DNA from 3 places in the Priestia sp. P1_B12_1 genome. Region 2 is predicted to be linked to each of the others. Evidence: predicted binding sites of a transcription regulator. Region 2 holds the regulator's gene; each other region holds the start of a gene.
The links. Region 2 encodes LexA, which represses DNA repair genes until DNA is damaged. Its sites were predicted from a motif close to CGAACATATGTTCG; they were not measured.
Positions count from the first base shown of each region.

Region 1: AC1D0Y_RS27225 (Y-family DNA polymerase) is a predicted target of LexA. The motif match lies at 1,806-1,819, and genes of this name have one in related genera.
Region 3: AC1D0Y_RS14580 (Y-family DNA polymerase) is a predicted target of LexA. The motif match lies at 2,356-2,369, and genes of this name have one in related genera.

Region 1 is NZ_JBFTZR010000021.1:19,535-23,829, reverse strand. It holds gene AC1D0Y_RS27235 (hypothetical protein) at 1-419, opposite strand, end outside; gene AC1D0Y_RS27230 (hypothetical protein) at 416-1,477, opposite strand; gene AC1D0Y_RS27225 (Y-family DNA polymerase) at 1,867-3,132, shown strand; gene AC1D0Y_RS27220 (N-acetyltransferase family protein) at 3,372-3,848, shown strand; gene AC1D0Y_RS27215 (YolD-like family protein) at 3,944-4,261, shown strand.
Region 2 is NZ_JBFTZR010000001.1:290,121-294,415, forward strand. It holds gene AC1D0Y_RS01575 (DUF896 domain-containing protein) at 144-374, opposite strand; gene AC1D0Y_RS01580 (YneB family resolvase-like protein) at 444-1,112, opposite strand; gene yneA (cell division suppressor protein YneA) at 1,166-1,495, opposite strand; gene lexA (transcriptional repressor LexA) at 1,642-2,259, shown strand; gene AC1D0Y_RS01595 (magnesium transporter CorA family protein) at 2,471-3,916, shown strand; gene AC1D0Y_RS01600 (glycosyltransferase family 39 protein) at 4,133-4,295, shown strand, end outside.
Region 3 is NZ_JBFTZR010000003.1:709,803-714,097, forward strand. It holds gene AC1D0Y_RS14565 (SMI1/KNR4 family protein) at 1-96, opposite strand, end outside; gene AC1D0Y_RS14570 (SMI1/KNR4 family protein) at 110-625, opposite strand; gene AC1D0Y_RS14575 (YolD-like family protein) at 747-1,031, opposite strand; gene AC1D0Y_RS14580 (Y-family DNA polymerase) at 1,046-2,311, opposite strand; gene brnQ (branched-chain amino acid transport system II carrier protein) at 3,400-4,295, shown strand, end outside.

The DNA of each region.
Region 1 (4,295 bases), on a different contig from region 2:
ACGGTACCCCTATTTAGTAAGGTCCAGCCTTTGTCTTGATCCATATAAATCGCACCCAGAAGATTTTTTAAAATTGCTTGATTTGTTGTGCCCCAAATGAGACTTTGTAAGTTTATTTCCTCGTTTGGTAATATGAATGAATAATTATCCTTTTTATTAATAGTTAGTGTAATAGAATTATTTAACCTTCTCGTCTCCATATTTTCTTTCTCATTGTAAAAATTACAAATAACAGTACAATTGTGGAATTTAATCCTTTTGGTCCCTGGCACATTGTAACCTAGAGCGTAAAATAAAAATCGTAGTAAAGTAGATTTTCCTACACTGTTCTTCTTACTATATATCAAATTAAAATTAGCATTAAAATCAAATCTTTTTTCAAATCCATCACTGATTATGATTAAGTAGTTAATTTTCATAGCAATCCAGCCGCCTCTTTTACATTATTTATTGTGAATCGATTTTTTAGTATTTTTATAATTACCAATTTAGTAACACCCTCTTTTATTTCTAAATCGATAGGCCCGTTAATAATAAAAGAGACATAAGATTGCCATTTTGTTTCAACAAACTGCTCAAAAACTTGCTTTCCTTTTAATTTACGGTGTGCATTGGTATAGTTTTTGAAATCATTCATGACACGTGTAACAAATTCAAACTGTTCAGTTTTTTTCTCTATAAAAGCACTATACTTTCTATTAATTTCTTTCATTGCTCCTATATCATATTCATCAAAGAAATCTCCATAAGAAGGAGGTTTAGAAGATTCTAAAACGACAATTGGCCAAATTAACTCTTCTTTCTTCAGTTCTACATGTCTAGTTGCAGCATTTTGAAAGAATATACTTTGCCAATAATTCATTACATCATGCGCTACCCCATCTGGTGCACTTATTTCTGCATTAACTAAGAACTTTTGTACGGCTTCATAGATTATTCTATATCTTGTTTCATCATTTTGGCCAAAAAAAGGGAATGCACAGATTTTAAGCTTATCATACTCTAAATTCGATATATCTAATTTATAATTCTGAACTGCGGCATTTATATACTTATTTATAATGTTTTTCGCTTGATCATTTAACTCATTATAAGAATATATTATGAAATAATTACCCCAAAAGTAATCCAGCTGCTTGTTTTTTAACGGGTTCATTATATTTGAAATATAAATTATTTGTTCGTATTTACTCTGATTAGTAGCATTTATTAAAGTTTTAAGAGCATCTTTTAACTTTGTTAATGTATTTGTACCTGGTGTGGGATCTTCTTGTGACTTTGCTTGGACAAAAATTTTTTTATTATCCTTTAGATATAACTCGATATCATCAATATCGCCTTCAACTTTTAATCTCTCTAAATCTTTTATGTTTTTAAGGGCCAACAAGATAGCTGCATTACTTTGAAAATCCCAACCGAATGCAGATGCTGTTGCATTGGTATCAATAACCGGAGTAGAACCTGTAGAATTCACCATTTTGATCACCTAGTCCATTCTTAATTATTAAAATTATTTTTATTTTATCTGCTTGTAAAACTTAATTACTATTATAAAGAAGTATATTGGTATTTTGTACCTATGAAGGGATATTTTAATTTTGTAATTAAAATATTTATTTTTTCTTTCAAGCACGAAAATACTTAAACATAAAATTTTATGTTATCCGCGGTGACTTTAATTATGTAATCTGAATCTAATTTTAAATTTAAATGAGATATAAAATACAATATTAAAAGGTTAATTTATATTTTATCTTTAATTAGATAGCAATAATCGGGAAAACTTTAGAGTTTTTGTTGAATGAAGAACGTTTGTTCTTATATAATGGATAGAACAAACGTTCTTTTATTTAAGGAGTTCTTTTAATGGATTATGGGCAGCTACCAAACAGAATCATTATTTGTATAGACATGAAATCGTTTTTTGCCTCATTTTCCTCTGTCATACGGGGATTAGACCCATTGAAAACAAGGCTTGCGGTGGTAGGAGATATCAAAAGGTCAGGATCGGTTGTGTTAGCAGCCACACCCTTATTAAAGAAAGAAGGGATCAAAACAGGAAGTCGCCTCTTTGAAATTCCTAAAAGGAAAGATATCCATGTGGTGAATCCATCCATGGAGAGATATATTAAGGCTTCGAACTATATTTCGAGTTTGGTGTTACAGTATGTGGCTCCTGAAGACTTTCATGCGTATAGCATTGATGAATTGTTTATTGATGCGACAGCTTCTTTGCATTTATTCGCTAAAACACCAGAAGAACTGGCCCATAAAATTATCAACGAGATTTATCGCAAGACACGGCTAACAGCTACTGCAGGTATCGGTCCGAACCTCTTACTGGCGAAGGTGAGCTTAGATCATGAGGCCAAGCATAGCCCAACAGGAGTTGCTTATTGGCGATATGAAGATATTCCCTTTAAGTTGTGGTCGATTCATCCAATGAAGGATTTCTGGGGGATCTCGTCAGCTACAGAAAGACGCTTAAACCGTTTAGGCATCTATACCATAAAAGAGCTCGCTCTTTCTTCTAAAGAGATGTTACAAAAAGAATTTGGCATCATGGGCGGAGAACTTCACCAACATGCCAACGGCATTGATTACAGTCGTATTTCCGATGTGTATATTCCTAGCTCTCGTTCTTTTGGAAAGAGTCAAATTCTATTTCGCGATTATACAAACCGAAAAGAAGTGGAGTTATTGCTGTTAGAGCTATTGGATGACGTGTGTTTTCGCTTACGGATGCATCAAGTGGTGGCTCAAACGGTCCATTTATCGATTGGCTACAGCAAACAAACAGGTGGAGGCTTCTCCAGACAAAAGAAAATGGGGAGAGCTTCGAACTTAAGCCAAGATATCTTTCCGTACTGTTTAACCATTTTACATACCTTTGATAGTGGCATGCCGATTCGTTCCATTGGCATTTCATTATCAAACACTAGTATTCAAGAAGAGGAGCAAATGAGCTTGTTTGAGGATATTGATCAGCGTGAAAGAGCCTATGCTCTTGCCAAAACGATTGATGACATTCGGCTGCGTTATGGCAAGAATAGTGTACTACGTGCGTCTAGTCACCTTCCGTATTCAACAGCTCGTTATCGAAACGGCCTTATAGGTGGCCATAAAGCTTAAGGAGGAAAAAGAGATGGAACATAGAGAGATGAAAAAAACAATAGCATATTATAAGAGTAGATACGAAGCATACAAAGATTGCTATTCATCTATTGTTTTTTCCGTGTAGGATAAATAACAGTACTCAAAATATACAGTATCTATAGTATTCGTAGTATAAGTATTTGGAGACGAATTTAAATATTGGAGTGCAAATGGTAGTTAGATGTTAAACAATTATTGAGAGGCAGGAGAAAAATATGGATATATCCATTCGAAAGGCTAATAAAGACGATTACGAATCTTCATTGTCTTTATTCAGGCAAGTTCATGATTTACACGTTTGCGAAAGGCCAGATTTGTACAGAGAGAATTCCACTCCAGTAAGTGAAGAATTCTTTGAAAGTCAGCTAAATGATCTCAAACAACATATTTTTGTGGCTACCATTGGTACTGAAATAGTTGGAATTGTTGTGATGAAGGAAGAAGAAATAATTGAAAATTCATTTATGAAAGCAAGAAGGGTATTATTTATAAACAGTTTATGCGTTGCTCAAGCACAGAGAAAGAAGGGGATAGGAAAAAGGCTTATGAAATATGTTTTTGATTTTGGGAGCAGTCTGAAAGTTGATAGTATTGAACTAGGAGTATCAGAGAAGAATTTTTCTGCAATTGAATTTTATGAATCCATTGGTATGACAACAAAGAGTAGAAAAATGGAGATTATATTAAATTAACGAGTGCTTATCTTTAATAAGTTAACATTGTAGACATGGATACATCGATAAAAATCATCAAAACGACAGCTCTTTTAAAGGAAGGTCTTGATAAAATGAAAAAATGGCATCCATTCGCCACTATGCCAGAGCAATACATAGAGTTACAGGAAATAATAAATAAGCAAGAAGAAGTAGCTCAACCTGTTTTAACAGAAGAGCAAATGGAACAGATGAATTTCACCTTGATTGAAGCCTTACATACAAATAAACAAGTACACCTTACATATTATAACAAAGGACAATGCATAACTGAGAAGGGATTCATTCAGTTTGTTGATTCTCTTGGGAATTTATTTATTTTCATTGATGATGTATTTGAGTTAAAGAATAAAATGAGATTAAGCGAGCTAATTGATGTTCGCTTGGCCTAGTTCCTGAAGAAATCGTGTGCAGGAATCATTTATT
Region 2 (4,295 bases):
GTACATATGTTATCATACTAATGATTTGCTTATTTGTACAATACTTGAACCAAAAAAATTTCCACTTTTACAGTTTTTGTGCCCCTTATTAAAAATATACAAAAAACTAGAGGGAACACTCCCTCTAGTTTTACTAGAACGTCTTAGTGAAGACGCTTCTTTTTACTCTCTTTTAACTTCTTAGGCGTAACATCTTTACCTTCTTCGTCCACAACTTTAATCGTATGAAGGTGATTTGTCATAGATTGTCGGAAAACTTTTAAATATTCCTGACGTAGCTCTTGCTGTTCTTTCGCTTCAGATTCTGTCAGACCTTCAGCCTTTGCCTTTTTTGAAAGAGCATTAATACGAGCAAGTTTATCTTTTGATAGCATATAAAACCTATCTCCTTATAATCAATAATTAAAATTACCGAACCGCTTCGGCAACATGTAGTCATCTTACTAAATCTCTTTCGTTTTATCAAGAGATTGAGCACTCTCTTGGTACTCTTGATAGCGGCGATGTACCGTCGCTTTTGAAATATTATAGCCAAAACCCTTTAGCGTAACTGAAATTTCAGCAAAGGTTAAGCCGTTATGACGAAGGCGGACAATTTCTTCAATAGGCGCTTCTTTTTTTTCCCTTCCCGAGTTAACTCCTTGATTTTTTAAATTTTTCTGCGGACGATAACCGTTTTCTACGGCTCTTTTCATTCCTCTTCTAATTTTAGCATTATGTAATTTCCGCTGATGCTCTTCCACTAAGCTAATAATATCTAACACCATTGAATCAGATTCTGAAAGCTGAAGCTGACCTTGATGACTAATCGTATAGATGGTAGCATTTTCTTTATGAAAAGCATGAAGCAGCGCAATTCGGGCATTTCCTCTGCCTAATCGTGTTTCGTCTTGAATAAGCAGCACAGAGATCTTCTCTTCTTTCATTGTATGAAGAACATCCAAAATACCCTCTCTGTCTACGTCATATCCGCTTGCTTTTTCCATCACGACTTTTTTTACGTCTAGATGGTGAAGACCAGCAAGCTTTTTTAATTCTTCTTGCTGGCGCTGTAAAGATGTTTCTTGGGTTTTTTTATCCGTACTGACACGGCAATAAATAATGGCGTCCACTTTTATCACGACCTTTTCGGCTTCTAACAATATTCAGGAACGGCCGTTACACACTACTGTTCAATTGCCACTTGATTATGTAACTCTTGTTTTAAAACAGGAATATATAATTTATCTCCAGGAGATAAAGACTGGGCAGTGTCTGAGTTTAAATCATTGACGTCTTCAACCCATTTAACAAATTCATTGGTGGTCAAATGGTGGTGATTATGATACTTGTTGGACAAGTCCCAAAGCGTATCTCCTTTTGTAATAGTAACCGTTGAATATTTGTCTAAATCTACTTTATCCGCTCCTAAAACCAGCGTCAATACATATGTAAGTGCAGCGATTGCTGCAAAAAAAATAGCGTAATGTTTCATAGAATGTAAGAATTGTTGCATATTATGATCCCCCTATCAGAATATATGTTCTTATTTTATTGAGAACATTTGTTTCTGTCAATGGAATTCTTCGAACTTATGTTTGTATATTGACACATCACGTGGTATAATTCACCTAAAGAATAGCTAAAATCGAGGTGAAAAATATGAAGCTATCAAAACGTCAACAAGACATACTAGATTTTATTAAGCACGAAGTAAAATTAAAAGGTTATCCGCCTTCTGTTCGCGAGATTGGGGAAGCGGTAGGATTAGCCTCTAGCTCCACTGTACACGGGCATTTAGCTCGTTTAGAAAGCAAAGGGTTAATTCGCAGAGATCCAACAAAACCAAGAGCAATCGAAGTTCTTCAACTAGATGAAGTAAACATCCCTAAAAGCAATGTCATTAATGTTCCTGTTATCGGTAAAGTAACAGCGGGTCTTCCTATAACAGCCGTTGAAAATGTGGAAGAATATTTCCCTCTTCCAGATAAATTCGTTTCTCCAGATGATCATGTATTTATGCTTGAAATTATGGGAGAAAGTATGATTGAAGCAGGTATTCTAGATGGCGATATGGTAATCGTACGTCAGCAGCAAACAGCTAATAATGGAGATATTGTGGTCGCTATGACCGAGGACAACGAAGCAACGGTAAAACGTTTCTTTAAAGAAGAAAATTTCGTTCGTTTACAGCCTGAAAATTCAACGATGGCGCCTATTATTCTTCGCCACGTAACGATTTTAGGAAAAGTAACTGGTGTATATCGCACGATTCACTAATCAGACACTGTATGTAAAACCAACTAATCATGATGTTAGTTGGTTTTTTTACGTTTGTTTTCTAAAAAAATTGGCATATTATAAATGATACGTTGAATCACCGCAGGCAGGTAGAACGGTTTTTGTAAAGCTTGTTTCACCTTTTACTTTCTATCTGCATTTCCTCGACTCTTACAAGGAAATACAACCGACCATAAGAAGGATGTAGTTTATGACCAATACACCAAGGAAAACAGAACCATTTCAAACCATCGTACCTACCAAAGCAATGAACATGTTTCTTTTTCCTTTTTCCTTTGACCGAAAAAATAAAGAGCAGCTTGTTCATGCACTAAAAGAAAATTTGTTCGAATTTTTTTCCATTCAAAAAAAACATTTAGAAAAAGAATACTACGGAGAACAGTATTACGTATCTCATGATAGCCTGGATCAATATTTTCTTCCTTACATTGAATGCATTCTATTCCCTGACTCGTGCGAAAAAGAAGGGTTGCTTCGATTTTCCAAAAAAATAGACCATACTATTACGTTACACACTTCCTCCACCACCGTGTCTAGCAACGTGCTGTCTGTGGATGTTTTTTTATGTCCTTTTGAAATTGGCGTCATGACCATTCGCACTGAGATGAGCCATAATCATTACACCTATGATGATATTTTAGAATTCATGAATCATTTTCGTGTACTAGAACCGAAGCTTGCTGAAGAGCATGGATCCACCATTACCTATGAACATCATCGCTATAGCAAAGTGCAAGATTATATTTTTTCACAGCTTGCGCCATTTTTGAACGAACACATCAAGAAAGAAGCCACGCGTGAACAGCACGTTGGGAGCCTTCCTTATTTTATCGATGAACGGATGTTTGTGTTAAGTTATGTAACGGTAAATCAAGAGCAAGAAATTAATTCCACAACTTTATTTCGTACTGGGCAGCTAAATAGCTATACGCCTGACGGGAAAGCGTTTATTTCTGCACACAATCATGAGTATATTAAAACGTATAATACTAAACACGTGTATGAAAGGTGGGCTCCTGAAACCTATTACGTCATAACAGACCATGTGTTTTCGTGTATTTCTAAATCGACAGACTCTAAAACGGATCAGCTTTTGATGAATCATCTATTTGGCCAGCATTACTATAATTTATTTTTACATTTTTTCTATAAAATCGTGTTGCTAAAATTATCTTATGAATATTCGCAGCTCACGTTTCATAAAAATTCAGAGGGCATTGAACGACTAATCCGCTCTATTACCGTGTTTTCAGGTAAATATTTATTTTTAGAAATTAGCTCTCGCACAGAAGGTCAAGAGTTTTCTGAGCTCTTTAAAAAAATCTTTCATATCAATTCTCTTTATCAAGAAGTCAAAGAAACCCTTGGTACTTTGTACCAAAATCAAGAGAAAATCGCAGCCAAACGTCACAATTACTTATTATTAATTTTAACGATTTATACGGTTCTTTCCGGTATTTACGGAATGAATTTAGTTATTAGCAAACTAAAGGGAAACATCAATTGGGATAGCATGAAGCAGTTTTCTATCTTTGAATATATCGCTTTAATAGTAGCTCTGTCAGGAATTCTGATCAGCATTAGTCTCGGAGTGAGTTCCCTATGGAATTTATTAAAAGATCGGTTTAAAACATAAAAGCTGTTCGCATACGTATGGATGCAAACAGCTTTTTCTATTACAAAATCGTTTTCCTACTCGGCTTACCCTTTTATCAAACGTTATGCCGCTGTCGTAATTTCAGAACAATCTAACATTATACTCTATAAGAAAAATATATACAAAATAATAAAATATGGTATCATAGGGTAGGAATTTTGTACCTTATCTTTGAAATAATTTGCAGGAGGTAATATGCTTAAATCATTTTTATCCAAAAGCCTGATCTTTTTATGTGTCATTATTCTTACATGGTCTCTATGGGGCAGTTATAATGCGATGACAAATTCATTGGAATTAAAGGGCTTGGCTTTAAGTAATTCATTTATTATTGAAGGAATCTTTATCACTTTCCTTG
Region 3 (4,295 bases), on a different contig from region 2:
AGTTTCTCCCACTCCATCTTCAAATTCTACTTTCACCGACGTACCTGGAAGTGCTTTGAGAATTTTATAGATTTTCTCTATATCAGGTTTTATCATTTACTTCTCCCCTTTAATGATCTGTATGATTTATCGTGGCTATTACCCATTCTTCTAAGCTGTACGCTATTACTTCACGCTGTTCCCAATCGTGCCAAAAGGTGATAATTTGGCCACTTCTCCCTTCTTTATCAGGATCCAAGTCTATACAAATATCATCTCCTCCCCCATTTGTGGCAATCGAAATCCAACGTGGGTTCCACCAAAATTCTCTTTTTACTGGTCCAATAGGTTCAATTTCTGGAAAATCTTCAAATTCTCCTCCGTCTAAAAGTTCTTTTAATGTTTGCCACGTATACAGAATCTCCTCTAAAGGTAGTAGTGTATAATTATCGATAGCTGCTATATATTCATCACGCTGTCCATTATGTATCATTAACCAGTCTTTAAGGTTTTTGGGGAATGTTAGTCCCATCTTTTGTTCAACCTCTGCAATTTCTAATTCAGAAGCTGCTTCATTAAGCGTTCCTGCTGCTTCTGGTCGATTTATTTTTAACCACTGCTCAAACTCAGTCCAAACCTGCTTCATATTAGGAGCCTCCTTATATAACATCTTTAAATGAATCTATGAAAAATGATTAAATACTTTTTAAGCTTATACTAATTATGTATGGAAATCCTATGTAAATAAACTGTTTTATTATTTTCTACTACACGAAACGAACATCAATTAGCTCGCTTAACCTCATTTTTTCCGTTTGCTTACATCCTTCATCTATAAATACAAATAAACCTCCAAGGGAATCTACAAATTGAATAACTCCTGTTTCCGTTATACATTGCCCGTGCTTGTAATACGTAAGGTATACTTTTTTATGTGTATGGAGCGCTTCGATCAAGGTAAAATTAATTTGTTCCATTTGATCTTCTGTTAAAAAAGGTTGAGGTATTTCTGACTGCTTTTTTATAACTTCTTGTAATCCTCTGTTTTGCATATCATCTTCCTCCTTTATGCTTCATGACCTCCTAAAAGGGCGTTTCGATAACGAGCTGTTGAATGCTTGAGATGGCTTGAAGCTCGCAAAACGCTATTCTTCCCATAACGCATCTGTATTTCATCAATTGTTTTAGCAAGTGCATAGGCTCTTTCCCGCTGGTCAATATCTTCAAATAAACTCATTTGCTCTTCTTCTTGAATACTGGTGTTCGATAAAGAAATTCCAATCGATCGAATGGGCATTCCGCTATCAAACGTGTGTAGTATGGTTAAACAATAAGGAAAGATATCTTGACTTAGGTTCGAAGCCCGCCCCATTTTCTTTTGTCTTGAGAAGCCGCCACCTGTTTGTTTGCTGTAGCCAATGGATAAATGAATAGTTTGTGCCATGACTTGATGCATACGTAAACGAAAGCACACATCGTCTAAAAGCTCTAATAGCAGCAATTCCACTTCTTTTCGATTTATATAGTCTCGAAACAGAATTTGACTCTTCCCGAATGATCGAGAGCTCGGAATATACACGTCAGAAATGCGGCTAAAATCAATCCCATTTGCATGTTGGTGGATTTCTTTTCCCAAGACACCAAATTCTTTACGTAACATCTCTACAGAAGAAAGAGCGAGTTCTTTGATGGAGTGAATGCCCAAACGATTTAAGCGTCTTTCCGTAGCGTATGAGATTCCCCAGAAATCTTTCATTGGGTGAATCGACCATAATTTAAAAGGAATATCTTCGTATCGCCAATAAGCTACCCCTGTTAGGCTATTCTTGGCCTCATGATCTAAGCTCACCTTAGCCAGCAAGAGATTCGGACCGATTCCTGCGGTGGCTGTAAGCCGTGTTTTACGATAAATCTCGTTGATGATTTTACGGGCTAATTCTTCTGGTGTACGAGCGAATAAATGTAAAGAAGCTGTCGCATCAATAAACAACTCATCAACGCTATATGCATGGAAATCTTCAGGAGCGACATACTGTAACACTAAACTAGAAATATAGTTCGAGGCCTTGACATACCTTTCCATGGATGGGTTTACGACATGGATATCTTTCCTTCTAGGAATGTCGAAAAGACGGCTGCCTGTTTTGATCCCTTCTTTCTTTAATAAGGGTGTGGCAGCTAACACAACTGATCCCGACCGCTTTGTATCTCCTACAACTGCCAACTTTGTTTTTAATGGATCTAGCCTACGTATCACGCATGAAACAGAAGCAAAGAATGCTTTCATATCAATACAAATAATGACTCTGTTGGGTAGATATTCATAATCCATTGAAATAACTCCTCAAATAAAGAACGTTTGTTCTCTATTATATACGAACAAACGTTCTTTATTCAATAAAAACTCTAAATTTTTCCCGATTATTGTTACTATAATAAGAGAAAAGAGCATCACATATAAACGGGAAGAACGGAGGGGTGACCTATGAATAGAAAAATGCCTAATTATATTATCTTTTTATCATGGTTTTGTTTTTAGTTCTTTTATGGATTATCTTCTCATTTTTTAAAGGTGAAAATGGACAGTGGTGGTCTATGTATCGTTTAAATATAAAAAATATGGTCCTTGGGCTTTAGAGGTTTCTTACATAAAAATTAGTTTTGCTGCTTTTATCTCTTTATTAATAGCTTATATGATAAGTTTTGGCTTCAAAAAGAAAAGATAAAAAGACCTTAATTAATTTGTTAATAAGGTCTTTTCAGTATATATAAAATTTATGACATATTTTAAAAAAGAAAAAATGATCATTATTACTTATCCTCTGACTGCTTGAATGGAGTACTATAAGATAATCATTCAAAGGAAACAGAAACGTTTGTGATTCTAGACAGTGATTTTACATTAGAAAAGTACTTTGTCTAGAGATAAGCTGTTGATTGTCAAATTACTAGTTCAGGAGATAAGAGTAAGCGTTCTTTATAAGACTTAGAATGCTCCATTTCTTGAAGCAATAAATCAACTACTTTTTCCTTTCAGGTGTTTAGCTAATATTAAAAAGTTTTATAAGTTTCGTAGTACTATATTTCCAAACTTCCTTGCATATCATTCAATCAAATTAATTAAAAGGATAATATACGCGATTTGAATATGATTTATAATTTTTTTAAAAAAATACCGTTATTAACTCACTTAACGTACGCATTTTGAATAAAAATCTGGGTTTTTAATATTATTTTTATTTTAATAATGGATAATGAACGGAAAATTGATAATTTTTTAAATTTTATTAAAAAAGTTTATTTTTTATATTGAAATATGTAATTTGACTGTTTATAATACAAAAAAGATAAGTTATTTGTAATGTAAATTGTCTGAAAATTTAATTTTTTATAAAGAATATTTTTAATGGGGGTTTCACCGTGTCAAACAAAGTACCGTTTTCTTTTATAGTAATCATTGGTTTAATGTTATTTGCATTATTTTTTGGAGCTGGAAATTTAATATTCCCTGCCATGCTTGGTCAGTCAGCGGGAGCAAATATCTGGTCAGCAAATGCGGGTTTTTTAGTTACTGGAGTAGGCTTGCCTTTACTTGGTGTACTAGCTTTTGGGTTCTCCGGAAAAGAAGATTTACAATCATTAGCAAGTCGCGTACATCCTATCTTTGGTTTAGTATTTACAACTGTTCTTTATCTAGCTATTGGACCTTTATTTGCTATCCCACGAACAGGTAACGTCTCTTTTGAAATCGGACTTAAACCTTTCATTTCTGAAGGCTCTAGTTCTATAGCTTTACTCGTGTTTACTATTATATTTTTCAGTATTACATGCTTTTTTTCTCTCAATCCGGCGAAAATTGTCGATATTGTCGGAAAATTCTTAACGCCGATTAAATTAACATTCATCGGAATTCTAGTTCTAGTAGCTTTTATTCATCCTATTGGAAAATTTCAAGCACCCACAGAAAAATATGTAACAAACTCTTTTTTTAATGGGTTCCAAGAAGGATATCTAACAATGGATACTCTTGCATCTTTCGTTTTCGGAATCATTATTATCAATGCAATTAAAGAAAAAGGCGCTAAAACAAAGAAGCAAATTATAACTGTTTGCCTAAAAGCTACAGGAATTGCTGCTATTATTCTTGCAACTATCTATTCAGCCCTTTCATACATGGGCGCCTCAAGTGTAGAAAAGCTTGGGCATTTAGATAATGGTGGTGCGGTGCTAGCGAAAGTTTCTGATTATTATTTTGGAGAATATGGAGGGTTACTATTAGGCTTAATGATCACAGTAGCTTGTCTGACAACTAGCGT